Regions from separate parts of the Brevibacillus sp. HB1.2 genome, predicted to be linked through region 1. Evidence: riboswitches for the same ligand, from Rfam matches in the RefSeq annotation. Region 1 holds a riboswitch; each other region holds the start of a gene.
What was found. Region 1 has a riboswitch for cobalamin ahead of HPY28_RS25485 (energy-coupling factor ABC transporter permease). Riboswitches for the same ligand answer to the same signal wherever they lie in the genome.

Region 1 (7,295 bases):
CTTTCCCTTTAAATAATCATCTTTTATCTTCTTTTCCTGCTCGACGGTAGTCATCTCTTTCTCCAATACTTGATACATCAGTTCATCCTTCACCTTACGTGAAATTCCTTTTTCCTGGTGATTCGGTACCGATGTACTCATGACAGAGTCTTGTTCCATACCAGCGTACCTCCATGGCTTTTTGGGGTTAGCTTGCCCGAAAGACGCCACTCCATTCACCACACCCGCTGAACACTGAGCATTTTTCGCAGCTCGTCGACCGAGCGTGGAATATTTCCGCCAAGTTCACGCTTCCACTGCTCAGGCAGTGCCTCCCACACATCAACGAGCAACGGCATACCCAGATGAAGACTCTCCAGCATGGTTCTATTTTCCAATGCCTCCTGCGGATCTCCCGCGAAAACAAGCCTGCCTTCATCCATGATGCAAATCCACTCTGCCCATTCAAACGCGATATCCATATCATGTGTCGCCATCAAAACAGTCGTTCCTTGCCGGTGAATCGCATCGAGCTCCCGCAGCAAATTTTTAGTCTGATAGCGATCCAGATACGCAGTAGGCTCGTCCAACAGCAAAAGCTCTGGCTCCATGACCATGACCCCCGCGAGTGCCAGACGCCGTTTTTGTCCCAGGCTCAAATGATGAATCGGAGCTTCTGCCAGCTCTCTCAACCCGAATGCATCCAGCACTTTTTCTACCTTTGCCCGTATGACTTCCGTAGGCAGCTTCTGATTGCATAAACCGTAGGATATATCTTCTGCGACCGTACTTGCGATCAGCTGATGCTCGGGATCTTGAAAGACCAAGCCTACCTTTTGCGTCATCTCTTGTCGTGCGGCTCGTTTGTAGACAAGCGGTTTCCCCTTCCACAGCACCTGTCCCTTCTGTGGCTCGATGATCCCGTTCCCATGCAAGAACAAGGTAGACTTCCCACAGCCGTTTCGTCCCAAAAGGACACATTTTTTCCCCTCTGGAATCCATAAGGACAGCCCAGACAGGACGGGTCCCCGCCCTCCTGGATACGTGTACTGCAAATCGATGAACTCCAACAACCGTGATGTCATAACTACCAACCTCCTGTCCACCACTCAAGCAGCACCAGCAGCATACAGCCTGCGATTGACTCCCACTCATAGCGTCGCGAACGAGCATGGGTATGAAACGCGAGCACCTGCATGCTCTCCCCGAAGCCTCTAGCCGCCATTCCTTTATGCAAGGCTTCGTATTTGCGCATCGCTCTGACAAACAATTGCGCAACGAGAACCCCTGCATCCCGAAGCGTCGCTCGGAAGCCGCGATGACCTCCACGCGAACGTTGGGCAATCCAGAGCTGGTGAGAAATTGTTACTAACACAAAAATAAACCGATACATGATCATTAATAAATCAGTCACAAGGACAGGCATACGAAGTCGGCGAAACACCTGCAAGATTTCGGCAAACGGCACGGTAAACAAAATGAAGGCAAAGCAAGATAAGCTCGCCATGGTACGCCAAAATAAGATCCAAACTTTACTGAATGATGACGTCGGCACATAGAGCACATACGAACCCAACTCCCATGCTGCCGCGACCTGGACCTGTACTTCGCCTGCTTTCGCCCCTTCTACCAATAGGGCAGGGAGCCCCGCCGCGAAAAACGAGAGCGACACGATCATAAAGGCACAATAGATACGGACAGGTATACGGGCATACACCACTACCCATACCGTCATCCAAACAACGACGGCCATCTGCATCCATACATGTCCCACCAAGACGAGCAGTAACAATGCACTCGCCAGCAAGAGCTTATGAGCTGGCGGCAGACGTTTCAGCCTGTTTTGATAAGAGAGAGAATCAAGCTGCAGCCCGTTCATTTTTTCCGCTTATCCAACCGACCTTTGTACAAGCCCACGGCGTAGCCAACCACTCCCGCTCCCAACGCCGCCTGCACCGCAAACAATAGGCTCTCCGTCTCTCCCCCTGGCGGTTCTATCAGCGGCTGGAACCACGGTTCGTAGTTCGGAGCAATTTCCTTGATCGCTTCCTCCGCCACGCCGTCTGCGCCGCCAAATTCCGAATCCTGCACCAGCAACAGTGGGACAATCGCCAGTACGATTACCCCCAAGAGTAATAGCCAGTTCCATCCTTTTTTCACAGCGATTCCTCCCGTTTGAGCAAACGAAGCTGTGTAAGCTCTTTTGCGTTGTAAGATAACAACCAGTTCCAAACAAGAACGGTCAACAGACCTTCACTGATTGCGAGCGGAACTTGCGTGAATGCAAAAATTCCTGCGAATTTGGCAAACGAGGCCAACACTCCACCAGATTCAGCTGGAAATGCGAGTGCCAGTTGAATCGAAGTCACCACATAGGTAGCGAGGTCAGCCAAGGCAGCCGCCGCAAAAACAGCCAGACGCTGGCTTCCGCGCACTTTCATGATCACTCTATAGATTCCGTATGCCACCAGTGGTCCTACTACTGCCATGGATACAGCATTTGCCCCTAGCGTAGTCAAACCTCCATGTGCCAAAAGCAAGGCTTGAAACAAGAGCACCATGCTCCCTAACACAGACATCGCAAAAGGCCCAAACATAATGGCGCCAAGGCCCGTTCCAGTCGGGTGAGAGCTGCTGCCTGTAACTGAAGGGATTTTCAGTGCAGATAAAACAAAGGCAAACGCTCCTGCAACACCAATAAGGAGCTTCATTTCGGGATGTTCTTTTACAATCTTGTTAATCGAGCGAATCCCAAGAATAAAAAATGGCAAGAAGACAGCCCACCAAAATAAGGCCCAGGATAATGGCAAATACCCTTCCATGATGTGCATCGCATGTCCTGTCTCTGGTTCATTGAGCAGGAAATACAGGACAAAGCCCGCGATCATCAAACAAGTAGATACGAGACGAGATCGATTCATGTTCCTTCCTCCTTCACTGACTTTCGTTCTTTTCCTACAAACAAAAAAATCCCATCCATCAATGGACGAGATGTGCACACAAAACAACAGACTGACATACAGCCTCATTGCCTCGTATTCACCGCTCCTTTCCGCGAAGGTTTTGTGGGTGTGGCTACTAGGTAGGTCTCCTGGCTTCCAGATCCATACGCTCTTTGTCCTTCCCCATACAAAAATGAGTGGTTTCCTTCTCAAAGAGAGCTCCCTGGTTACAGTGGCGGGACCGCTCGGGACTTTCACCCGATTCCCTGTTACCCTTTATGCGTCACATAAAGGCACCTAACGCCGATCATATGAAGTTGACAGACAATTCATGTTTGTCCCACATCATTATAACGGATCACTACATAAATCGGAAGAATATAAGCAAAAACGCATAAGCCGATGACCCTCTACAAACGGAGCCATCGACCTATGCGTACTTGTTCTATCTATTCTTTTGCGTCTACGCCAATTACTTCACTAATATGTTTAAAACCATCGCGCTGCATGAGCTTGAGTAGCTTTTTGTTAATTTGCTTGGCGATACCTGGGCCTTGATAAATCATCCCCGTATACACCTGAACGAGACTGGCTCCTGCTCGGATTTTCGCGTAGGCGTCTTCGCCGTTATAAATGCCCCCGACACCGATGATGGGTACCTTGTCTCCTACTTCTTGATAAATCTCCTTCACCCAAGCAGTGGAACGCTCCGTAAGAGGTCTTCCGCTCAAGCCGCCCGCTTCCTCGGCAAAACGATGTCCGGAAACCGCCTCGCGTGACAGTGTCGTATTGGTAGCGATAATTCCGGCAATGCCTTCTTCAACAGCAGCGTGAACAACATCGCGCATGTGCTCATCCGACATGTCTGGTGCTACTTTCAGCAAAATCGGCTTTTTCTTGATGGAACGTGCTTCCATTTCGGTTGCCTTTTCCCTTACTGCACGCACCAAATGACGCAAGCTCTCTGTCTCCTGCAAGTCACGCAGATTCGGGGTATTCGGAGAGCTGATGTTAATGACGAAATAGTGACCGTATGCATAGAGCATGTCCATACATTTGCTATAGTCGATGGCCGCCTCTTCATTCGGCGTTACTTTGTTTTTCCCAATGTTAATCCCAATTGGAACATCTGAGTATGCGTAATCGACCAAATGCTGGGAAGCCAAATACGCACCGTGATTGTTGAAGCCCATCCGGTTAATGACAGCTTGATGTTCCGGCAATCGGAACAAACGCGGCTTCGGATTGCCTGGCTGCCCCTGCGGTGTCAACGTCCCGATTTCCACAAACCCAAAACCAAGAGCACCCAACGCATGATAGACTTCCGCATTTTTATCAAAACCGGCTGCAAGTCCGACTGGATTCGGAAACGTCATTCCCCACAGCTTATTCTCCAACCGCTGGTCTTTTACCTGATAGATCATCTTCAGGATGCTTTTGCCTGGAGCAGAATCCTCCACCAGCCTTAAGGCACCAATTGTCTTTTCATGAATCTCTTCCGCATCATGCTGGAACAGGTATTTTCTTATGAGCTGATACATCGGCTGCACTCCTTACTCCGTTTCTACCTTTTTACCTCATAGTAGAATACCATACTTTTTCGGGCGGATGTAACCTTTATACGTTGATACATATTTCCAAGCAAGCAGGCAAATCCTAACAGCACCACCACGTACAGGGGGATAAGTCTTCATGAAAGTGGACGGAAAAATCGGGATTGGTCAAGCCATTATGGTGATGATGCTGACGATCGGCATTACGAACCACGTAACCGTCATCCCCCTCTTATTGAGTAAAGCCGGAAGAGATGCTTGGTTGAGCGTGTTGCTTGCTGGTATCCCTTTTTCCTTCTGGGCGTACTTGCTGTTTGTGGTTAATCGAAATATGAAGCAACGTTCTTTGCATGAATGGCTCGCCCAACGCTCTGGAAAAATCGTCAGCCATCTGTTACTCATCCCCATCATGGTCTGCCTGTACATGATGGCCCTAACCAATCTGATCGATACCCAGACATGGACGACCGTTAACTACTTGCCTCGAACACCAGAGTGGGTGACCGCCTTAGCCTTAATGGGACTATGTATACTCGCTGCAATTGGTGGAATAACCTCTGTAGGAATCACAGCAGGAATCTTGCTGCCCATCGTGGTTATGCTCGGATTTTTCGTCGCTTTTGGCAATATTCCTAAAAAGGATTATAGTCTTTTGATGCCACTTTTCCAGCATGGGTATCGTCCTCTTTTTCACGGGATGCTCTATGTAGGTGGCGGCATTTCAGAGATGTTCCTGCTACTATTGCTCCAACCTCACGTGCGTAAGCCATTGCGCCTCGTACACTTTTTGGTCATGCTCGGCATCACGCTTGTGCTGACACTCAGTCCGTTGACAGGAGCTATTGCGGAATTTGGACCAGTGGAGTCTGCACGCCAACGCTTTCCGGCATTTGAGCAATGGCGGCTGCTCACAATTGGAAAAGACATCGAGAACATGGAGTTTTTCTCCATTTTCCAATGGCTCGCTGGGGCTTTTATACGCATCACCATTTGCTTGTTGCTCTTGGGAGATTTACTCACGATCCGTAACCGAAAACAGCGCAACTTCATGATGATATTTCTAGGTGGAAGCATGATCGCCTTTACCAGCCTCCCCTACAGTGACATGCAGTTTGTATCCTTTCTGACGCACGTATACTATCCGCTTTACTTAGCCATTATCGTTGTGATTACTCTCGCACTCATGCTGGTTACTCTGCGCAAGCCATCCAAACAGGAGGGAATAGGCCATGACCCTTGAAGAGGAACTGCGGGAAAAATTCGCGCATTGTGCGGACGTCGTTTTTATGCGCACGGTCACATCCGAGGACCAGCCTGTATTGATGCTTTATTGCGAAGGACTGGCAGACGTTCGTCAATTACAAGATACGGCATTGCCGCAATTGGAGCGATTCCTGGCTATTGGTGATTTGCGTTCTCTGCCTCTTTTCCCGCTCTTCACGAACCCAGAGTTGTGGGTTGAGAGACTGTTTGCAGGAGATTTGCTGATTTTTATTGGTGACTCTCCTCCGTTTGCCTGGGACATCTCCAATCGTCCAGAGCGCACTCCTGAAGAATCTAATACAGAGATTTCGATCAAAGGTCCTCGGGACGGCTTCGTCGAGGATCTCTCCACGAACGTTGCTCTCATTCGCAAGCGCATGCGAACGATTACTCTGGCCTATGAGCCTTTTATTCTCGGAACGCGCTCGCGCACAAGAATCGGTATGATGTATATCACAGATGGGGTATCTGAAGATCTGGTAGAGATGATGCGTGAGAGAATACACAAATGCACCTCAAAAAAAATTGTGAACAGCGCCATTCTGGAAAAGATACTGAGCGACAACACTCACTCCCTGTTTCCATTGGTTGATTATACTGGACGCCCTGACTATGTCATTTACATGCTGCTGCAAGGTAAGGTCGTCGTATTGGTAGACGGCTCGCCCTTGGCACTCGTGGCACCTGTAACCTTACTCGAACTAATCAAATCTCCCGAAGACGATCAGTACCCTGTTACCTATGTATGGCTGGAACGCATGCTGCGCCTAGGTGGATTTTGGATCGCAATCTTTCTGCCTGGCTTCTGGATTGCACTATCCGCCTATAATATAGAGCAATATCCTTTTCAATTGCTCGCTACCGTTACGCAGGGAAGAAAAGGGTTGCCCTTTTCCGCGCCGATGGAGCTATTTCTCATCTTGTTCATTTTTGAGTTTCTACGTGAGGCAGGCGCCCGTCTGCCCAAAAACGTCGGGCAAACACTGGCACTGGTCGGTGCACTGATTATCGGGGATGCTTCCATTCGTGCAGGCCTGACTTCGCCTTCGATGTTGTTTATCGGCTCCCTTACAGTCGTTGCCTCCTTCACACTGGTCAATCAGTCATTAAGCGGTGCGGTAACCGTGGCTCGTTTCGCTGTTTTCTTCCTTTCCGCAACCATCGGCATGTACGGCTTTATCCTCGGGATGATTGCCATCGTATACTACTTGTCCACCTTGACCTCCTTTGGCAGATCGTATATTTTGATGGGTTCATCCAACTCCTTGTTTACACTGTTCATTGTCTTGTTCAAGTCCATGACCAGTTTTTTTCGGACGAGAGCTGCTAAGGGTGGCGATAACAAATGAAATGCATGCGGATTGCTTCTGCTATGCTGCTGTTGGCAACGACTCTTCTTAGCGGCTGCTGGGATCAGAAAGCCATTCAGGACCTTCGCTATTTATCTGCCATGGGCATTGATTACGTCAACAATGAGTATGTTATGTACGCCCAATCCACCGATCTGTCTACCGTCGCGAAGCAGGAGTCATCAACCACCCTTCAATCGCCACCAGCG
Region 2 (7,295 bases), on a different contig from region 1:
TCCTATCGAATCCAAAGGATGAAGGCATTGTTCGTACATCGTCCTATCAGGACAAAGCTGCGCAGGCGATTACGGAAGCACTAGCTGATTACTTCGGTCGATAATCGTACGGCTGGACACTGTAGAAGAACAGCCTCCGCTCGAATTTTCCTTTGGCACCAATGATCTGATACCAGGTCTCTCCGATCAAAAGGTCGGTTGCGAAATCTTTCTCCAGCAGATTGGTGATCATCTCCATGACCGCTTTCTCATTGTCTTTTTGGATTTTCAACGACAAGGCCAGGACGAAATACGCCTGGTCTTCTTCCATTTCCAACAAATGCAGACGGGCTGTACCACGGCGTTTGGCGTTGAAACCATCGATCACATTTGACAGGCCCTTTTTTGCCTGCACTTTATACTTTGTCGCTTCCCTCCAGGAGGAAATAACCGCATCGTACAACGAAAACGTCAGGATGAAATGGCTGGCGTAATCCTTCGGGTCAAAAGGCTCCGGTCCCATCTGCTTCTCATCCGCTGGTATGACAACGAATGCTTTGTAGTTGCTAAAAAACGGATCGCTCATGGCAGGTCCTTTCCATCGATAGTATCTGTGTTGGTTAGTATCCACTAGGAAAGCAGGATATTATGTACAAAAACGGTCATAAACGTTCAAAAGGCCAAGTCGACATGAAAACCGACTTGGCCTTTTGCTTGCTTTTGTATAGGCATGTTTTTCAACTGAATATCTACTCATTACCGGTGGGTCATCGAGACACTTCCATGCCCGTGCTCCTCTTCCATGACCTCCATTCCTGCACCATGATTGACGGTCCAGGTGATGACTTGGCTGGAAATGACAACGGCCAAAATGGTATACATCATCTCTTTCATTGGTACGAACCAGAACGACATGCAAAGCACAATGACGTCCAGTAAAAGAAAGACCGTACCAATGGACAATCCCGTGTACTTACTGATCAACAGGGAGAAAATATCGTCTCCACCTGTCGCAGCTCCATAGCGCAGAACCAATCCGGTACCCAGTCCGGTCAGTACACCGGCCAAGACAGACGCCAGCGGCATCATTCTGCTCATATCCATGACAATCGGTGAAAATCGTTCAAACAAATCGTAAAATACGGTAAAAGCAAGTGATGCAAAAATCGTGTCCCAAATGAACTGGCGGCCTCTTACTAACCAGGCAACCAAAAACAGTGGGATATCCAACAAAAGCATCACCATCGCTGGCGACAAGTCAAAGGCGTATTTCGCCAATAACCCCAAGCCAACAAACCCACCTTCAGACAAATGGTTCTGAAAGTTAATGTGATAATACGCAAAAGCAAGTAAACAAGCTCCAAACAAAATCATACTGTAACGCTTAGATAACTGCAGCGCTCTCCTCATCACGGTTTCCTCGCATTTTTGTCGGTTTAGGCACAGACGACCAACCGACTACCGAGGAACATCGAAAGTATAAGTCGCTACTCATACAAAGGGCCTCGCTTTCGTAGTAGGTTAGTCGCCTTCAGTGACGATCGACTACTACGAAGCTAGATGTAGGAGAGGTCAAAACGTTTCCAGATCGTCCTATGGGGACGCATGGTATCCTGATCCCTTCCATGGCTTTTCTTGTATTATATCACAAAAAAGGTGAAAAGACGATTCGAAACCGTCTTTTCACCGAGTTAAAATCGGAAAGCTTGTCCTTTTAGCTCAACTGGAATCCCTGCTGTGACAAGAAAAACTTGATTGGCAACGGCTGCGACACGTTGATTCATCAAGCCCGCCAAGTCACGGAACTTACGGCCCAACGGGTTTTGCGGGACGAGTCCATCGCCTACTTCGTTTGTCACCAGTAAAACTGTCCCTGGGTAGTCTTTTAGCTTTTTGACCAGCCTATCCACCTGCTGGAGCACTTGCTCAAACGTCTGCTCCACTCCATCATGCAACAGCCAATTGGACAGCCAAAGGATCAAGCAATCAACCAAAATCACTGTCTGCTGTTCTTGTATGTTTTTTTGTGCCCCGAGCTTCGCGAGCCACTCTGTCAATGCTTTCGGCTCCTCGATCGTTTGCCAAGGGAAGCCAGACTGCAAGCGGCGGTCTCGATGGTGCAAGATCCGCTCTTCCATTTCCTCATCCGTGATTTGTGCGGTCGCAATGTAAACACCCGAGGAGCCCAAATGAGCCGCGTATTTTTCGGCAAACGTGCTTTTTCCGCTGCGTGCTCCGCCTGTAATCAGTACGATCATGCTTCTTTCTCCTTAAACAACCTCTTATACTTGCGATTGCAAAATAATTTGCGGCAAATGATGAACAGGATGCTCCATGACAATCGGTCTGGTTCCGTATACAGCCTCTATTCTGTCACTTTGCAAGATGTCTTTTGGTGCGCCAACGCTTATCTGCTTTCCTCTGTGCAGCATCAAAATACGATCGCAGTATAGGGAGGCTAGATTCAGATCGTGCAGCACAGCGATGACCGTCACCTGCGTCGTCTTTTGCCATTTTCGCACGATGTCCATGAGTTGAATCTGGTACCCGATATCAAGGTAGGTCGTGGGTTCATCGAGCAACAGCACCTGAGGTCTTTGGATCAATGCCTTCCCCAAAGCTACCCGCTGCTTTTCCCCACCACTCAACTGATCCAGTGTGCGCTCTTCCAAATGTTCAAGACCGAGCATCTGTACGATTTCATCAATGAGCGATGCGACATCCTGCTTCTCTTCCCCTAGCCAATTTTGGTAAGGAAAGCGCCCCATTTCCAACACCTCTCGGACACGAAAGCCGACTGGCGGCAGACCCTCTTGCTCCAGAACAGCCAGTATTTTGGCAAGCTCTTTGCGTGGATAGGAATGAAGCTTTTTCTCTTGAAGCAAAATGTCTCCTGCATCTGCCTTAATGACACCTGAAATCATTTTCAGCAAGGTAGATTTTCCGCTTCCATTTGGTCCGATGATGCCAAAAAATTCTCCCTTGTCCACGCAAAAATCGATGCCGTGCAAAACAGGCGTATCCTGATACGATTTTTGCAAGTTGCGCACATTGATCATTGCAAACGTTACCTCTTCCTAAAGCGTTTATTTTGCTTCAATAAATAGGCGAAAAACGGTGCTCCCAGAAATGCTGTCACGACACCGAGCGGGATTTCTGTTGGACTCAGCAACATTCTGGCAAGAGTGTCGGCCCACAGCACGTAAATACCACCGCAGATCGCAGACATCGGCAGTAAAATACGATGGTCAGGACCAACCAGCAATCGAACGAGATGCGGTACCACCAGGCCAACGAACCCAATAATTCCCGCGATAGAAACCGCCGCTGCAGTCAGGAGGGTCGAAACGACCAGAACCACTAACTTCGTTCGATCCACATGGACGCCGAGATGCGCAGCCTGCCGCTCCCCCAACGCAAATAGGTTTAAGGAACGCGCATAGCTCACAAGCACCATTCCACCTATGACCAAGTACGGAATCAAGACGTACGTAAAGGCCCACCCTCGAAATGACAGGCTGCCCATAAGCCAGAACACGATCTCATTTACCGTCTGGTCGGATAGCGACACCATAAACGAAACGAGCGAGCCGAGAAAAGCCTGCACCACGACACCAGACAAAATCAGGGTCTCCGTTTGCAGCTTTCCTTGCGTATTCGCGAGTCCGAGTACGATCCATAAACTGAGCAATCCTGTAAGAAAAGCGACGACAGGCGTGCTCCATGCACCCAAAAAGGTGATTTGCAAGCCAAAAAGGATCAAGAAGGCTGCTCCGACAGCAGAACCCGATGCCACGCCCATCGTAAACGGATCTGCAAGCGGATTGCGCAAAACGCCCTGAAAGCCCGCTCCCGCAAGTGACAAGCAGGCGCCAATCAAGACAGCCAATACAACGCGTGGAAAACGAACCTTCATGACAATTTGCTCAGATGACTCCGGCCACGTTACGGTGATCCACTCAGACAAGCCAGGGATTTGATGGAGCAGGATGAGCCATACTTGCGAAATGGGGAGTTGTGCCGCCCCCATCGAGATGCTGATAACTATTGATGCCAGAAGGACGAGACAACTAACTCCTCCCCATATGAACAATCGTTTCTTCATTTTATTTCACCAAGTCAGGGTAAATCGCCTTGGCTACTTCGATTAAGCCTTGTGTAATACGCGGACCAGGGCGAGACAAAATATTTTGGTCCATGCCAAAGATTTGTTTTTCACGGATCGCCTTCATTTTATCCCAGCCATTGCGACTCGCGATCATATCCTCTAGCTTGATGCCCGTCTTTTCATCGGTAATTCCGCTCGCATACAAAATGACGTCTGGATCGTTTTGCAAAATCTTTTCTTCACTGATCGGATTCCACCCTTCGGTGTCGGAAGCAATGTTTGTTGCTCCAGCCAGCGTGATGAGTTCATCCATGAATTCGCCTTTTCCGACTGTCCAGCCTGGGGAAAATTCCAGATATACCTTTTTCTTCTCTTCCGGTTTTACATTTTTCACTGCTTCTTGAACGTACGCGATGTCTTTCTTCATTTGCGCGACGACTTTTTCGGCTTGTTCCTGTGTGTTCGTGATAACTCCCATCGCCAAAACATTGTTTAGGATGTCATCCATCTTTGTCGGATGGGTAATATAGACTGGCATTCCGAGAGATTTGAGCTTGTCAGCCACTGGCTTTTCCATCGAAATCCCACCGACGACCATATCCGGCGTTTGAGCGAGAATGGCTTCTTCATTTGGTTTGACAACTCCGCCAATTTTCGGTTTTGCCTTCGCCGCATCTGGATAATCATCATAGTCTGAGACAGCTACGATCCGATCTTCCAAGCCTAATGCGAACAAAATCTCTGTCTCGGCAGGTGATGTAGAGACGATTCGCTCAGGAGCTTTTGCAAAGGTTACTTCTTTTCCTGTTGCATCCTTGACGGTCAATGGATACGTTGTTTGTTTTGCAGGTTGCTCGGCCGTATTCTCTTGCGGTGCTGTCTGCGGTGCGCTTGTTTGTCCCCCTGGTGCTGGCTGGCTGTTATCGTTACCCGCACAACCTGCGAGGCTAGCCGCAACTAGTAGTGGGATCATGAATCGCAATGAACGTTTCATATGTAGAACTTCCTTTCTGCATGTCTGATTGACTGTTCCTTCCAATAAAAAAATCGACCCTTGCTTCCATTCGGAAATCAAAGGGTCGGCACCTCAGGGCAAACAGACAGGATGGTCTGCTTCCTGAAATAGGCCGATCCTTTCCGCGAAGGCAACAGGCACTAAAACAAACAGGCAGGTCTCCTGGCTTACGGCTGAGGAACGAGCCGATTTACAGTGGCGGGACCGCGTCGGATTTTCACCGACTTCCCTTTTCACCCGATCTTTTCGTTAAAAAGACGAGGCACCTATTTGCTGTTACGTTTGAAATTGTCACAGTCCATGACTCATCCTACATCATAGCATTCCTTGGATGAAAAAAGAATGACAAACACATAAGCCAATACTTTCTTGCCTGCTAAAAATGAAAAACGCCTGAACAAAAGGTTCAGGCAAATGTAAAGCTTTTGGCAGGCTATTTCCCTCGTTTGTCCAAATAATCGAGAATGCCCATGGAGCATACTTGTAAATCGAGCTTGAGTACTTCGAATACTTCGTGGTCACTGCTGATTCCTTGTGACTGTAGATGATCCGAAACTCGTTCAAATAACGTAAGAGACAGCTCATCGTATGATTGTCCAGCAACAAGCGCTGTCTTTCCTTCCGCCACAAACACGGGGAGCCACTCGCGTATTTGGCGGTACACGTCATCTACCTGCTCTGACATCCCAAAATGACCAAAGTAAATGCGACTCAGCTTGTGCGCTTCAAAACGGCTTAGAGACGCTAACATGGCATCCGGGTCAAACTGATTCGGCGAAGTAGATGGCAGCACGAGGTGTATGCCATCCTTTTTAAGCTGTGGATAGAGTACACCTGCCGTATCACCTGTGAACATGCCGCGGCTTACTGGATCGTAGATGCTGAAGTGATGATTGGCATGCCCTGGCGAATCCAGAAACTCCAATACGCAATTCTCTCCGATCTTTAGTGTATCTCCATCCCCACGAATCAAAATCCGTTCCTCGAGAACAGCCTCAATCGGATCAAACAATCGATCAAAATCATCATGATACACCGCTCTCGCGCCTGCGATCAGTCGGCTCGGATCTATGAGATGACGTGCACCTTTCGGGTGGACAACGACCTTTGCGTTCGGACAATCCTTCAGAAACAGTCCTACTCCTCCTGCATGATCCAAGTGAATGTGCGTCACGATGATGTATTTGACTTGTTCCGGCTTATAACCGAGCTTGGCGAGACCGGCCTTGATGTATGGGACGGAGGGGCTTGGTCCTGTTTCTACCAATGTGAGCTCCTCTTCCGCGATCACATACGTCCCCGTGCGTTCCGCCCAGCCCATATCGAAACCGTCTATTAAATGGATGCGTTCCCCTAAGTAAATTGGCTCTGTTGCTTGCATGTAAATACTCCTCCTTGTCAAAAGTCTCGCGTTGCCATTGTGTTGGAATATTTACACTTTACCATCTATTTTGTAGGGATTGGGGATGAATCACACAAATTCTTCATATTTTCATGATAATATGAGGGCAGCAAAATCGATTCCATTATCTGGAGGGGTGCAAAAATGGGTCAACTTTTTTCTGAATTACGACCTGAGCATGAGAAATTTATCAAGAAGCAACGGATGTTCTTTGTTGCCTCTGCTCCAATGGACACAAATGGTCACGTGAATCTTTCACCGAAAGGGTACGATTCTTTTCGCATAGTATCGCCTACCGAGGTCGCCTATTTAGACCTGACTGGAAGTGGAAACGAAACCAGCGCTCATCTGCAGGAAAATGGCAGGATTACTCTCATGTTCTGTGCGTTTGAAGGCCCCCCTCTCATCATGCGCCTATTCGGCAAAGGAACGGTTATTCTCCCAGATACGCCTCGGTGGAATGAGCTCGTAAAAGACTTTCCGCTTCTGCCCGGCGCTCGTCAAATCATTACCGTCAACATACAGGAAGTAAAGACCTCTTGCGGCTGGGCTATCCCTTTCTATTCCTATTCAAAAGAACGCGACACCCTTCAGAAATGGACCTTGGCGAAAGACGAGCAAGAACTGCTTGATTATCAAAAGGAAAACAACGTAGTAAGCATGGATGGATTGCCAACCCCATTGGGGCAAAAGCTTTTTCCCGCAGTAGGTGGGGATAACTAAAAGGAAAACGAAAAGAAGCTGCCCTCTCGCAGCTTCTTTTTTTAAATCTCTTTACTTACTCGTATAAA
Region 3 (7,295 bases), on a different contig from region 1:
CCCGTTCAGTCGCACTGAGCTCCATCCAGGACATCTTGTCATCTGACAGTGGGATCTCATCATCCGTCCAGAACTGCATGATGTTCTGATTCCAAAACGTCATCGTAAAATCGTCGTCCGGCCTGTTCCAATTGACTGCTTTCATATGGCGTTCCTCTTCTCTTTTTGCTTGATGCTTTTCCTTTTGTGAAACTCGTTCACTAAATCGCGCAGCTAATGCACTCTTCTACAGTCAAATGCTTCGTACGCGTATAGTAGAGTGACTTCAGACCTTTTTTCGCTGCGTAAATGTAATAGCGAGCCAGTTCTCTGGTTGAAATATTGCTGTTCACGTGCAGCACAGTCGAAATTCCTTGGTCAATGTGCTCTTGAATTTCGGCAATCAGATCAATCACTTTGAATTGATCGATCACATACGCCGATTTGTAGTAAAAATAGTTTTCCTGCGACAAGTACGGCATCGGGTAATACGTCGTAGAGTTAGCATATGTTCTCGTTTCGATATGCTCAACGATTGGCATCACACTAGAAGTCGCATTCTGAATGTAGGAAATACTCTGTGTCGGTGCAATCGCCAAACGGTACGCATGGTAAACGCCATGCTTTTGCACCTTTTGCTGTAGTTCCGCCCAATCCTCTGACGTCGGAATGTGCATTCCTTCAAAGAGATGCTTTGCTTTTTCCGTCCGCGGGCTGTAATCGTTCGTCAAATACTTGTTAAAATAAGTGCCTTTTGCATATTCCGATTGTTCAAAGCCCAAGAAGGTCTTGCCTGTTTCCTTGGCAATTTCCATGCTTTTTTCCAAAGAGTAGAAGTTCATCATCATGAAAAACGTACGAGCGAAGTCCTTCGCTTCTTCACTCTCGTAGGCGATTCTGTTCTTTGCCAGATAACCGTTCAGGTTCATCGCACCGAGACCTACTGAGTGCAGCTCACTGTTTGCCTTTTGAACGCCTGGAGCGTTTTCTACACGCGTCATGTCACTCACGGCTGTAATGGCTTCGATTCCTTCGTGGACGGATTCACGGATCATTTTGCGTTCCATCACGTTGACGATATTGAGCGATGCCAAATTGCAGCTAATATCGCGACGGATGATATCCATCTCGCCGTAATTGGTGATCGTCGAAGTCTCCTGCAACTGGAAGATTTCCGTGCACAGGTTGGACATTTTCACCGAACCGAGATCTTTCAGTGCATGGTTGTTGTTCGCATTCGTTTTGTTCATGATGTACGGATAGCCCGATTCCATTTGAATCATCGCGATTTTGGTCAACATCTCGCGTGCGCTCATCACGGTCTTTTTCTTGATGCGATCGTTTGCCAAGAGCTCCTCGTACATGTCATCGAGGTCCATATCATCCAGATGAACACCGTATTCTTTGTACACGGAGTACGGAGCAAACACAGTCAATGGCTTATTTTCTTCAGCCAGCTTGTAGAACACGTTTGGTACGATCAGGCCGATGGACAACGTTTTGATGCGTGCTTTTTCATCCGCATTGATCTTTTTGCAATCGAGAAACTCGTTGATATCCCAACCGAAGATGTTGTAGTACGCTGCACCCGAGCCTTTGCGTTGCCCCATTTGATCTGCGTAGGAAAACGCATCTTCCAACAGCTTGAGAACGGGCATAACACCTTTTGCTGCGCCCTCGACGCCTTTGATCGGCTCTCCTCGTCCGCGGAGCTTGGACAAGTTCACGGCCACACCGCCGCCAATTTTGGATAGCTGCATACAAGTTCCCAAAATAAAGTTGATGGAGTTCAGTGAATCATCCATTTCGAGCAAGAAGCAGGAGACCATTTCTCCACGGCGGCTTTTGCCTGCATTCAGGAAGGTTGGTGTCGCTGGTTGCAAGCGTTGATCCATCATGGATACTGTCAAACGCTTAGCGAGCTCAAAGTCACCTTGTCCAAGGGACAGTGCCACAACGGCCACCCGGTCTGGATACTGCTCTAAGTACATCGATTTATCGTTCGTTTTCAACGCGTAATCTTTATAAAATTTGGAGATAGCCATGTACGAAGCAAATTGAAAATCAGCGTCATAGGCCAAACGGTAAACTTCATCGACCTGCTCAACAGTGTATGTTTCATAGACGTTTTCATAGAAGTCATTCTCGATCAAATAGTCCATGCGCTCTTTGACACTGCCAAAAGTCATCGTATTGGACTGCACTTCTTCCATGAAGACCGCAACCGCTTCCCGATCCTTTTCCAGTTGATAAAATCCGTCATTGCCACGCTGCATCAGTTCGTTGTTCAATTCAATATGCCGCAATTGCTGCCACCCCACTCGTAAATTGTTCCACGTCACGGCCGGTACCGGACAGTTCAAATTTAGAAATCACCGGAACGCCATATTGGCTCGCGATCGTATCCGCGCTTTTGGCAAAGCTGGTTCCCCAGTTGCGGTTACCGCTGGCGGATACTCCCCGCAGATGGACATGATTTCGCTTCAGGAACGTCGCCACCTTCTCCGGCACTTGTCCGAATCCCGTCGTGTATGTTATCAAAATGAATGGCTCGTCTAGCACCATATCTTGATCAATTTCCACATGTGGCAAATTAATTTTGTTGACGAATCTTCGGACGTTTCCTGTTTTTGAATCATAAGCGATTAGCATGTCCCTCATCCTATCCCCTGCTATTTTTACTCTGTATGTATGTTATTTAGCCAAAGTAAAAGCGCATCCGACGTTTACATGCCGAATGCGCGTGATGACTTCCATCTAGCAATTCGCCAATACGAATTGCGCGCTCGAACACTTCCCTATCTCCCGTAGGTTAAACAGTGCAAGCGGTTAGGCAGGTCTCCTGGCTTTAGGATCATCGCTCCATTTTCACCTTCCCAATCCCTCAAGATCAGTGGCATTCTTTCGCAAATGGAACTCTCTCATTACAGTGGCGGGACCGCGTCGGATTCTCACCGACTTCCCTATTAAGTCTACCAAATCTGGCTGGTAAACACCTCACCGCATCAATATGTAGTTGGTAAAACTTACTTTACCTCAATATATCGTAGGAGTCAAGCTCAGTGTGCGCTCTTTTCGAAAACTAACTATTCTCCTTTTTCGGCTATTGCCAATCTCTGGTTCTCGTTCATATAATAGATTTTGTGTGCGTTGGTTAGCGTTGGAAAGATTGGAGAGTAGCCCTCATGAAAAGCACCGACTATCAACCTGTCGTCATTCCTCGTTCTTACAGTAAAATCATGACTTATCAAGAGCGTGACTATCACATTTTTGTAAGTATACCTGCCGATCCCCCTCCGGAATCAGGCTTTCCCGTCATATATTTGCTAGATGGCAACTCTGTTTTTGCAACCATGACCGAAGCGATACGAATACAATCACGTGGCCCTGAACGAACTGGCGTGTATCCTGCTATCGTCGTCGGGATTGGGTATCCAACGGACGGTCCGTACCATCCTGCCCGTTTCTTTGATTACACGTATGAAGTTCCCGTCACAGAGCTTCCTGGCAACCCACAAGGAGCCGACTGGCCTCAGATGGGGGGAGCAGAGCAGTTCCTCACCTTTTTAGAGGAGGAGCTCAAGCCGAGTATCGAAAACGACTTCCCCATCGATCGGACGCAACAAGCGATTTTTGGACATTCGTTAGGTGGCTTGTTTGTCTTGCATGTACTTTTGTCGAGACCACACGCTTTTCAGCGTTATATAGCTGGCAGTCCTTCGATCCATTGGAATGAGAGCGTACTGCTTGCGAAGGAGAGTCAATTACCGAGCCTGCTGACAGATGACCTCGACGTCCATGCACTCCTCACCATCGGGGAGTTGGAAAACGATGGGCGATTCTTAGTCAAAGAAAAATCTCTGGCGATGATCGAACGATTGTCGTCCATGGGCAAAGGTCAAATCAAGGCTTCCTTTAAAGAATTTGCTGACGAAAATCATTCGTCCGTCTTGCCAGTCTTAATTAGCCAAGGACTCAAATTCGCTACGAAAAAAACTGCCCGCTAAAAATGGGCAGTTTTTGTTTATCATGACTCGCTTACTGTAGAGATAACACTTTGGTGATTTGGGGCAGCTCTTCGATGGCAGATACAATCGTCGGTGTAATCTCTTCATCGGTCACAGAGATAAGCAGGGCATTCTTCCCTTTTTGCTCACGTGATACATTCAACTTGGAAACATTGATTTGATGTTCGGCCAGTTTTCGTGAGACATCATAAATCACGCCTGGATAATCGATATGGCGAACCAACAATCCATGGGCACCTGGAGGTATGCGACACGCACAGTAATTGATTTCACTGATGTACACTTCTCTCCAATCTTGCGCCAAGGTGTACTTGTTCGCTCCTACCCGCAACACCGCCAAATGATTCGCATATTCACCGGAGCTATGTTGGACAGGAACCTTCGTCCCTAGTCCTTCCACTAACTGCGTTGCGATTTCCTCTTTATTTTCATGAGCAAGAATACTTAATTGTGCACCCGCTAACTCTGGCTCGAGTCTTTGAATCAGTTCAGCTAGTTCACGCAGTCCAGCATATTGGGTCATGTGTTGCCTTCACTCTCCCAGTCAGGTTTATCCTTGTTTTCACGGCAGAATCCAAGCTTCCGGCTCTTTCTTGATAGAGGATTCGTTATCAGCACGATACCAAGCCGTCAACGTTTGTCCATCTTTCGTATAGTAGATTCGGTAGATGGTATTGCCTTTTCCGCTATTGGTAAAAGGACTTTCCTCCTTCGGAACCGCTGTCACTCCACCCGCAACTACAGCCCCGCCGTTCTCCTTGATGACGTTTTGGATCGTCGCCATATGCTCTTTACCCATGGAGGCCATCCCAAAATAAGAGATGATCGCCAAGAGAACCGCTCCCGCCAAAAACGAAACGATAATCACTTTTGATTTTTTCGTAGCATCCACCGAGTGCTTCCCCCGTCTATCTTAGTTCTCTTTATCAACTAAGCGTACCTTGTCAATCGTACCGCCACCCAAGCACACTTCCCCATCGTAGAAGACGACAGCCTGACCAGGTGTTACTGCTTTTTGCGGCTGGTCAAAAATGACCTCCACGTTTCCGTCCTCTAGCAGGTGAATAGTTACTCCCTGATCTGGCTGGCGATAACGGAATTTCGCTGTACAAGTAAATGTTTCGGAAGGCTTTTTATCACTCGTCCAGCTAACGTTGGTTGCCAAGAGGCTCTTCGAGTACAGACGAATATGATCAGAGCCTTCACCTACGATCAGGACATTGCGCTCCAGATCTTTGTCTACAACAAACCAAGGCTGTCCGCTCGTGCCATGACCTCCACCTATTCCTAAGCCTTGTCGTTGACCCAATGTATAGTACATCAGTCCGTCGTGCGTGCCGATGATTGCTCCTTCTACGGTCTCGATATTTCCTGGTTTGGCAGGCAAATAGTTTTGCAGGAACTCACGGAAGTTGCGCTCTCCAATAAAGCAGATCCCTGTACTATCCTTCTTTTTCGCAGTATAGAGTCCTGCTTTCTCTGCGATCTCCCTTACTTGAGGTTTCGGGAGATGACCAATCGGGAACATCGTTTTGGAAAGCTGTTCTTGGCCCAATACATTCAAGAAGTAAGTCTGATCCTTGTTGTTGTCAGCGCCACGAATGAGTTTGTATTCGCCATCAATGTGCTTGACCTGCGCGTAATGGCCGGTGGCAATATAATCCGCCCCAAGATCCATGACCTTGGCAAGAAGCTCGCCGAACTTGATTTCACGGTTGCACATGACATCCGGATTCGGTGTACGGCCTCGTTTATATTCATCCAAAAAATACTGGAATACCTTATCCATGTATTCTTTTTCAAAGTTTACCGTGTAATATGGAATGCCGATCTGTTCACAGACGCGCCGGACATCCTGGAAGTCTTCTTCCGCCGTGCAGTGGCCGAATTCATCGGTATCATCCCAGTTTTTCATGAAGATGCCGATGACGTCATATCCCTGTTGCTTAAGCAGGTAAGCCGTCACGGAGGAGTCGACTCCGCCGGACATGCCGACAACGACGCGTGTATCTTCTGGTCGCTTCATAAGTCTTTCTCCTCTTATTCAATTTGTACCATTACAGATTACCATGTTTCGCAAAACAAATCATGTTTTGTTACACTTTTGCCCAATAGAATGAAAAAACGCCTGACGCATAGTTGGCGCCAGACGTTTGGTAGTAAGGTTAAGCCTGCGAAGATTCATCCTTGATTTCCGCGCGATATCCCTCGATGCTTTCTTCACGACGCTGATTTTTCGCTTCGAGGTTTGTTCTTTCCTCCTCGGAAATCTCGCCAGCATTAGCCGCTAGGTAAGCTTCGGACTCACGAATGTTCTCTTCCGTATTAGAAATCATGTTTTGCAGCTTTTCTGCGTTGTCAGAACGGTCATCCGGCTTCGCCATGATCGATACGCCTCCTACAAAGGGTTATATGCAACACCTTTACCATTGTGCGCCAATCATGGTTTCTTTATGTACCCGTGATATAATAGAAGAAACGGATTAAACGAAAAAGAGGGTTTCCCCTATGGCTTCCTTAGATTTGCTGGAAAGAAAGCTGCTTCGGATCATCTCTGATACAGATCCCGTCCGCCTGAAACGACAATGGGTGAAGGGGCAAAAGGTACCTATATCCGAAGTGGAACAGCGCATGCGAATCGATCTACTCTTGCGCAGACTCGACAAGCTACCTGAGACCAAGCGCCAAGAAGTGCTTGCGCTACTCAAATGGTTTAACTGGTAGAGATTAGCGGATGGACGTTCCCAGACGCCACTGGCCGTCTATCCGATTCAATTGCTTCATATCCACAATTGCATCTTGATTCAGCGGTCCATAGATGTGCGGATACAGCAATCCATCCTTCGCTGCCTCGTATTTGACTTCCGAAGTCGTTTTGGTTTCATCGACAACGAGTACATACAACTCCTCGTCAAACTGTGCGTAGACGCGGTTTGCTACCTTTTCAAGCAGCTCGTCCCCTTTTGTCGCGTGAATAAAGCCTTCCTGCTCGTAATCGCGCGGTAAGTAGTGATCCTTGTCCATCCACTTTTCCCAATATGCTTTTGGTACCATGCAGTAAATGATAGAGTTTTGCATGTTTCTCCTCCAAATTTGATTATTTTTTTGGCATTGCTTTGTTCAGGTGACGCATAGCTTTATCATAGAACATCTGGTCCATCTGCCCTTGATCATATCGCCATTGAATGAAGTTACGCAGAGAGTGCAAATCCACCCAAGCATCCTTCGCTTGCGGATTGCGGTCAGGTACGTCTCCTGTTATTTCACCCTCGTAGACAAGCTTCGCCA
Region 4 (7,295 bases), on a different contig from region 1:
CCGCGTCCATACATGCCTGAAGGTGTGAAGATTGCAGAGGCAATCCAGCAAGACCTGAAGAAAATCGGGGTTGATGCTGAGATCGTGACGATGGAATGGGCAACGTATTTGGAAAAAACTCGCTTGGGTGAGCAAGAAATGTTCATGCTTGGTTGGACAGGTGACAATGGCGACCCTGACAACTTCCTGGCTGTGTTGCTCGACAAAAACAACATCGGCAGCAACAACTATACACGCTGGGCAAACGAAGAAGCACATCAATTGATGATGAAAGCACAGTCCACTCCAGACCAAGCGGAGCGCGATAAACTGTACAAACAAGTACAAGAGATCATCTTCAAAGACGTGCCAATGGTTCCGCTGGCACACTCTACACCAGCATTGGCAGGAAAAGCGAATATCATAGACTACAGCCCGCATCCAAAAGGGTCTGAAAGTTTGGAAAAAGTAGACTTCAAGTAAGCTGATTCATCGTAAAAGGGTAAGAGGAGTGCATACCTCTTCTTACCCTTCTTTCATTATTTGGCGATTATTTTATGCAGGAAGGCGAGGAGATGGCATTGCTAGCTTACAGCATTCGAAGAATTTTAATGCTCATTCCTGTCTTAGTGGGCATGTCAATCATCGTTTTTTCCATTATTCGTGCCATCCCTGGTGATCCGGCTTTGACGATTTTGGGAGAAAAGGCAACACCACAAGCGATTGCAGACATACGAGAGGCATTGGGTTTAAATAATCCGTGGTACATACAGTATTTCGATTATATGAAAGATATTTTGAGCGGAAATCTTGGGGAATCGTTACAAACGAATGCGCCGATTTCAGATGAAATCTTGCCTTATTTGGCGGCGACGACTGAGCTTACGATTGTGAGTATGCTGATTGCGGTGTTTATCGGTGTAAATGCAGGAATTCTTTCTGCGTGGAAGCAAAACTCCTGGTTTGACTACTGTGCGATGTTGATCGCCTTGGTTGGTGTATCCATGCCAATTTTTTGGCTAGGTTTGATGGAGCAGTGGGTGTTTGCCCAAGAACTGAAATGGCTGCCATCAGTTGGTCGCGACGATTCGCGTAATCCCGTAGAGGCCATTACGCACTTTTATATACTGGATACGATGATCGCTGGTAGTTGGGATCAGCTGTGGGAAGTCATCAAGCATTTGATCCTGCCAGGAATCGCGTTAGGTACGATCCCGATGGCGATCATTGCGCGTATTACTCGATCGAGCATGTTGGAAGTCATGCGTGCCGACTATGTCAGAACCGCTCGTGCAAAAGGGCTAGCACAGTTTTGGGTGGTGTACAAGCATGCACTGAAGAATGCGATGATCCCTGTCTTGACGGTAATTGGTTTACAAACAGGGTTGCTGTTGGGTGGAGCTGTTTTGACAGAAACGATCTTCGGATGGCCAGGTGTCGGTCGTTATATTGTGACCGCCATTGGAAACCGTGACTATCCGGTTATCCAATCCGGTATCCTTGTGATCGCGACCATTTTCGTCCTGATCAACCTCTTGGTCGACCTTCTGTACGCCTATATCGATCCACGCATCAAATATCGCTAAGGAGGGACGAAGAGACATGGCACAACCACAATTACAACCACAAGCACAAGTAGTACCTTTAAAAGTGAAGCAAGAAGAAGTCGTCTCTCCTTGGAAGGATGCATGGAGAACGCTACGAAAAAACAAGCTGGCGTTGGTGGGCTTCGGGATTATTTTGTTTTTCATTGTTGTGGCGGTTTTAGCTCCATGGATTGCTCCGTATCCGTACGACGAAGGCAAGCTCGTGATGAAAAACAAGCCACCTTCCGAAGAGCACTGGTTTGGAACAGATTACAATGGTCGCGATGTATTTAGTCGCGTTATTTATGGGGCACAAATCTCCTTGTGGGTAGGGACGTTCTCTGTCATTGGCTCCGTTCTCGCGGGAACCTTGCTCGGTCTTTTGGCAGGATACTATGGCAGATGGATCGATACGATCATTTCGCGTATCTTTGATATTATGCTTGCCTTTCCTAGTATTCTGTTGGCAATCGCTGTTGTTGCCATCTTGGGTCCTTCCTTGCAAAACGCCTTGATTGCGATTGCGATTATTAACATTCCGACATTTGGACGGTTAGTACGCGCCCGCGTATTGAGCTTGAAGGAAGAAGAATTCGTTATGGCCGCACGGGCAATTGGGATGAAAAATTCCAGGATTATCATGCAGCATATTTTGCCGAACAGCCTCGCACCAATCATTGTGACCGGGACGATGGGGATCGCAACAGCGATTATCGAAGCAGCTGCACTTGGCTTTCTCGGACTGGGAGCACAAGCGCCAGAACCAGAATGGGGAAAAATGCTTGCTGATTCACGTCAGTACATTCAGAAAGCACCATGGACTGTTATTTTTCCGGGGCTCTCTATCATGCTGACAGTTCTCGGCTTTAACTTAATCGGGGACGGCTTGCGCGATGCACTCGACCCGCGTATGAAGAGCTAGTCAAAACGCAAAAAGACAGAAGGGCTGGAGGTACCCGTCCTTCTGTCTTTTCTTTTTTTATGTTTCTTCCATGAAGGTGCGGCACAACTGATTGAAAGCAGGAGCAGCTTTCGTGATGACTTGATGCTTCACGTTAGGGATCATCTCGAGTTTTGCTTTTGGCAATTTCATAGTAAGCATCTGTGCATAATGGTGCATCCGTTGATCTTGTTTGCCATAAGCAAGTAAAATCGGAAGCTGAATGTTGCCCAGACGCTCCGTACAATGATAACGATGTCCGGCAGCGTAAAGGTATTTCAGGCTAGTGGGATCTGTTTTGGAGGCCTGTACCGTCCATTTTTCACGCATTTCTGGGTCAGCGACATGTGAGGAAGCAATCGAACGGGCAAGAAGAGGGACTCCGTGAAGCATCGACATTGCCTGTGCCATCCAAAATCGTCCATGTAAATACAGGTCATTCACTTCGGAAAAGCCGCTCACGAGTATGGCGCCTTTTACAGCATCCGAATAGCGAAGACAATATTCAAGGGCGATGGAAACACCTTGGGAGTACCCCAAAATAAAGGGACGTTCAATGCCGAGTGACCGGACAAGCTTATGGAGCTGTTCTGCCAGCTCCCCAATGGAAAAGGGCTTCTCCATCGGTGAACTGTCGCCATGTCCGGGCAAATCAGGGACAATGATCTGATATGTATCTGCGAGTGTTTGCTGATAAACAAAATTGATAGAGCCGATGCATGGCGCATGGATACACAATAACGGCTGGCCTTTTCCCGATATGTGAAAAGCAAACTGCTTGCCATCCTGATGGACGAGTATTTGTTCCATTTTCATTTTCACCCCACCCTTAGGTTGTCCGATATGAAGTAGATTTTTCATTTGAACTCTTCTTTTTTTGATGGGGAAGTGGTATTCTCGCAATAGAATAATTGGTGAAAGCAGGGTGAAGAAGTTGTTTCAAGAGCGCATTTCGAAGCTCCACACGTTTTTGACAGAGCAAGAGCTGAACGCGGTGTTGATTACCTCTCCTAAGCACGTTTACTATTTGACCGGATTTTTTACAGACCCGCATGAACGTTTTATGGGTCTCGTTATTCCTGCTGAGGGAAAACCTTCTTTGATTGTACCTGCTCTTGATCGTGAGGCAGCCGCAGAGGCTTCGTTCGTTCAAGATATCCATACACATACGGATATCCAAAACCCCTATGAAATCCTCAAGCAAGTGTTGCCAGCGAACTTGACGAAGCTCGGTATTGAAAAAAGTCATATGACTGTCGAGCGCTATGAAGCACTTGGACAAGTTGTTCTGGCGTCGAGCTATGTAGATGTGGAAGAGCCACTGCGTGAAATGCGTTTGATCAAATCGGCGGATGAAGTGGAGCGTTTGAAGCACGCTGTTCAGTTGGTCGAGGAGTCCTTGCGGGAGACCCTGAAAAAAGTCAAGACAGGCATGACCGAGACAGAAATCGTAGCTGAGCTGGAATTCCAGATGAAGCGCTTGGGTGCCGAAGGTCCGTCCTTTACGTCCATGGTATTAGCAGGGGAGAAGTCGGCACTGCCACACGGGAAACCAGGAACGCGCCAGGTGCAAGAAGGCGACTTGCTTTTGTTTGATATCGGGGTAGCAGCCAACGGATATGTATCCGATATTACCCGTACCTTTGCTGTAGGCGAGATCAGTGCTCAGCTTCAAGAAATTTACGAGACAGTATTGGCTGCCAACGAAGCGGCCATTGCTGAGATTCGTCCGGGTGTGACTTTTTCGCATTTGGATAAAACCGCTCGCGATGTCATCACCGCAAAAGGCTACGGAGAATACTTCATGCACCGTCTTGGGCATGGACTTGGGATGGATGTACATGAATATCCATCTGTTCACAGCCAGAACCAAGAAGTGCTTCGTCCAGGGATGGTCTTTACGATCGAGCCAGGCATCTATCTGCCAGGTGTAGGCGGAGTGCGGATTGAAGACGATGTATTGGTTACGGAAACGGGCGTTGAAATTCTCACGCAGTTCCCGAAAAAACTGACTACTATCAATGAATGAATAAATCGTAAAATTGAATACGTATCGAATGGTGCTAGATGGCATATGCCGTCAGCTTAAAAGGGAAGTCCGGTGAGAAACCGGCGCGGTCCCGCCACTGTAACGAGGAGCAACTAGCGAATAGCCACTGTTTTTTGCGAGACAAAAAATGGGAAGGTAGCTGGGTGTGTTGATTCGTAAGCCAGGAGACCTGCCATGCGATCATATACAATCGACCCACGAGGATGGGGCAGATGTGGAAACAGCCTATGAAACGGCGCCTTTGTGCCTGCTTATAGCTATATCTACGTTTGTCATGCACCTCCCGATTGAAATGGGGGGTGCTTTTTTTGTGGAGGATTTCGTTCAACTCATCATATACATACAGAGAAGGGGATTACAGATGTTGAAGACAAACAAACCACATGCAGTAATGAAAGGACTAGCTTTCGGTATCATGACAGCTGCTATGCTTTTGGTTTCGGCATGCGGCTCCACTACGACAACACAGGCTCCAGCCAAAACCGAACAAACGGCTGCACCAGCAGCAGAGAGCAAGCCTGTAACACTAACCAATAATGGCATCGAAATGATCTATCCAACAGCACCTGAGCGTGCAGTGACTTTGAACCAACACGTTACCGAAATCATGCTGGCATTGGGCCTGGCTGATAAAATGGTCGGAACTGCATACCTAGACGATAAAATCCTTCCAGAGTTAAAAGCAGATTACGACAAGATTCCGGTACTGTCTGACAAGTATCCTACGAAAGAAGTGCTGCTGGCAGCGAACCCAGACTTCGTGTACGCCGGATGGAAAAGCGGCTTCGGCGAAAAGGGTGTAGGATCGATGCAGGATTTGGAAAAGGTCGGCATCAAATCGTATCTGCAAGCGTCTTCTAGCATGCCTGGCCCGACAATCGACGATGTGTTTGCAGACATTACGAATATTGGACGCATTTTTCGTGTGGAAGACAAAGCCAATGATTTGATTAATAAAATGAAGAGTGAATTGGATCAAACGATTAGTAAAATTGGCAAAGTGGACGAGCCGCTTAAAGTATTCGTGTACGACAACGGAGAAGATAAACCATTCACAGCAGCCAACAACTACATGACGTCCTTAATCAAGACTGCTGGTGGTAAGAACATTTTTGATGACATTCAAAAGGGTTGGGCAGAGGTCAGTTGGGAACAAGTAGTGAGTCGCAATCCTGACGTGATTATTATCGTAGACTACGGTGATAGAACCGTTGAGCAAAAACGCAATTTCCTTTTGACCAAAAAAGAACTGGCGGATATCCCGGCGATTAAAAATCAACGACTAATGGTATTGCCATTGTCCGCGGCTTCTGAAGGCGTTCGAGCACCGATTGCGCTAAAAATTTTGGCGGAAGGACTCTACCCGGATAAATTCAAATAGAGTACACCCCTTTTAAGGGAGGGAATAGCACTGCAACAGTTCAAGTTACCTTATATCATCATTACTCTACTGGTCGGACTCTTCCTCTCGATTACGTTCGCAGTTACCTTGGGTTCAGTGGAAATTAAGCCGACAACGGTATGGAAAATCGCCTTATCAAAAATTCCGATGTTGACCCAATGGATTCAGGTGGATTGGTCCAAAGGGGAGCAAACGATTATTTGGGATATTCGCTTTCCGCGTGTACTCTTGGGGGCGATCGTCGGCGCAGGTCTGTCTGTCGTGGGAGTAGCGATCCAGTCGTTAGTTCGCAACTCCCTGGCTGACCCGTATGTGTTAGGTGTATCTTCAGGTGCTTCCGTTGGAGCTACCTCGGTCATTATATTCGGAGCATTCAGCATGTACGGGCAGTATGCGCTATCCTTTGGCGCTTTTACAGGCTCCCTTGTGTCAATCATTCTCATTTTTACGCTATCCCGTATCGGAGGACAAAACTCGACGGTACGTCTGCTCATGGCTGGAATTGCGATATCTGCGATCTTGTCTGCCATTACCAGTCTCCTTGTCTTTTCAGCGCCGAATGAGCATGGAATTGGGACGGTCCTGTTTTGGTTAAGTGGAAGTCTGGCTGGCGGGAAATGGGAGTACCTGACTATTCCTACATTGATTGTCGTCATCTGTCTCATCGTCTTAATGGCCCAATACCGCTCGTTGAATGCGATGCTGATGGGAGAGGAGTCAGCGGGGACATTGGGGGTTAATACGGTACAATTCCGCAAGCTTCTCCTGGTGATCACGGCACTTCTCACGGGGGTAATCGTGTCCATCGCGGGATCAATCGGTTTTGTCGGATTAATGATGCCCCACATCGTCCGTGTGATGGTCGGATCAGATCACAGACGTGTTCTTCCTGTCAGCGCTTTATTTGGCGCGATATTTCTAATCTGGGTAGATGTAGTCGCCAGGCTCGCATTTGCACCGGAAGAGCTGCCAATTGGTATTTTGACAGCGCTGTGTGGAGGTCCATTCTTTATCTGGTTGATGTTGCGGAGTTCTTATTCCTTTGGAGGTAGCGGACGATGAATTTGTTGGTGGAGAATATATCGGTCGAACTGGAGAAAAAGGAAATCCTTCGCAACGTCAGTCTGGAGGTGCGCTCTGGAGAGTTTGTGGGGCTGATCGGGCCGAATGGCAGTGGGAAGTCCACATTGCTAAAAAGCATTTATCGCGTATTGAAGCCGCGTTCGGGATGGATCTCGCTTGATGGAGACGACGTGTATAAGTTAACCTCACGTCAAAACGCTCAGCGAATGGCGGCAGTACGGCAGGAGTCCTCTGTTGAATTCGATTTTTCGGTAA

Region 2: it holds a riboswitch for cobalamin, as region 1 does, so the genes downstream of both, HPY28_RS07250 (ABC transporter substrate-binding protein) here and HPY28_RS25485 (energy-coupling factor ABC transporter permease) in region 1, are expected to answer to the same signal.
Region 3: it holds a riboswitch for cobalamin, as region 1 does, so the genes downstream of both, nrdI (class Ib ribonucleoside-diphosphate reductase assembly flavoprotein NrdI) here and HPY28_RS25485 (energy-coupling factor ABC transporter permease) in region 1, are expected to answer to the same signal.
Region 4: it holds a riboswitch for cobalamin, as region 1 does, so the genes downstream of both, HPY28_RS11110 (ABC transporter substrate-binding protein) here and HPY28_RS25485 (energy-coupling factor ABC transporter permease) in region 1, are expected to answer to the same signal.

What each region holds. Positions count from the first base shown of each region.
Region 1 is NZ_JABMIU010000015.1:120,369-127,663, reverse strand. Features, by position in the region: gene HPY28_RS25505 (hypothetical protein) at 1-159, opposite strand, end outside; gene HPY28_RS25500 (energy-coupling factor ABC transporter ATP-binding protein) at 216-1,064, opposite strand; gene cbiQ (cobalt ECF transporter T component CbiQ) at 1,067-1,858, opposite strand; gene HPY28_RS25490 (energy-coupling factor ABC transporter substrate-binding protein) at 1,855-2,139, opposite strand; gene HPY28_RS25485 (energy-coupling factor ABC transporter permease) at 2,136-2,900, opposite strand; cobalamin riboswitch at 3,044-3,237, opposite strand; gene HPY28_RS25480 (quinone-dependent dihydroorotate dehydrogenase) at 3,371-4,462, opposite strand; gene HPY28_RS25475 (GerAB/ArcD/ProY family transporter) at 4,614-5,714, shown strand; gene HPY28_RS25470 (spore germination protein) at 5,704-7,086, shown strand; gene HPY28_RS25465 (Ger(x)C family spore germination protein) at 7,083-7,295, shown strand, end outside.
Region 2 is NZ_JABMIU010000002.1:475,758-483,052, forward strand. Features, by position in the region: gene HPY28_RS07220 (N-acetylmuramoyl-L-alanine amidase family protein) at 1-104, shown strand, start outside; gene HPY28_RS07225 (hypothetical protein) at 89-565, opposite strand; gene HPY28_RS07230 (YitT family protein) at 736-1,392, opposite strand; gene cobU (bifunctional adenosylcobinamide kinase/adenosylcobinamide-phosphate guanylyltransferase) at 1,671-2,237, opposite strand; gene HPY28_RS07240 (heme ABC transporter ATP-binding protein) at 2,262-3,038, opposite strand; gene HPY28_RS07245 (FecCD family ABC transporter permease) at 3,047-4,084, opposite strand; gene HPY28_RS07250 (ABC transporter substrate-binding protein) at 4,086-5,081, opposite strand; cobalamin riboswitch at 5,238-5,387, opposite strand; gene HPY28_RS07255 (MBL fold metallo-hydrolase) at 5,536-6,483, opposite strand; gene HPY28_RS07260 (pyridoxamine 5'-phosphate oxidase family protein) at 6,649-7,227, shown strand; gene HPY28_RS07265 (MerR family transcriptional regulator) at 7,279-7,295, opposite strand, start outside.
Region 3 is NZ_JABMIU010000007.1:7,563-14,857, forward strand. Features, by position in the region: gene nrdF (class 1b ribonucleoside-diphosphate reductase subunit beta) at 1-145, opposite strand, end outside; gene nrdE (class 1b ribonucleoside-diphosphate reductase subunit alpha) at 201-2,285, opposite strand; gene nrdI (class Ib ribonucleoside-diphosphate reductase assembly flavoprotein NrdI) at 2,272-2,631, opposite strand; cobalamin riboswitch at 2,795-2,994, opposite strand; gene HPY28_RS17210 (alpha/beta hydrolase) at 3,165-3,986, shown strand; gene HPY28_RS17215 (ACT domain-containing protein) at 4,018-4,530, opposite strand; gene HPY28_RS17220 (hypothetical protein) at 4,570-4,899, opposite strand; gene mnmA (tRNA 2-thiouridine(34) synthase MnmA) at 4,921-6,033, opposite strand; gene tlp (small acid-soluble spore protein Tlp) at 6,173-6,391, opposite strand; gene HPY28_RS17235 (hypothetical protein) at 6,516-6,731, shown strand; gene HPY28_RS17240 (DUF952 domain-containing protein) at 6,735-7,085, opposite strand; gene HPY28_RS17245 (hypothetical protein) at 7,105-7,295, opposite strand, start outside.
Region 4 is NZ_JABMIU010000003.1:621,325-628,619, forward strand. Features, by position in the region: gene HPY28_RS11085 (ABC transporter substrate-binding protein) at 1-462, shown strand, start outside; gene HPY28_RS11090 (ABC transporter permease) at 555-1,565, shown strand; gene HPY28_RS11095 (ABC transporter permease) at 1,582-2,487, shown strand; gene HPY28_RS11100 (alpha/beta fold hydrolase) at 2,545-3,321, opposite strand; gene HPY28_RS11105 (M24 family metallopeptidase) at 3,440-4,534, shown strand; cobalamin riboswitch at 4,547-4,746, shown strand; gene HPY28_RS11110 (ABC transporter substrate-binding protein) at 4,917-5,936, shown strand; gene HPY28_RS11115 (FecCD family ABC transporter permease) at 5,961-7,019, shown strand; gene HPY28_RS11120 (heme ABC transporter ATP-binding protein) at 7,016-7,295, shown strand, end outside.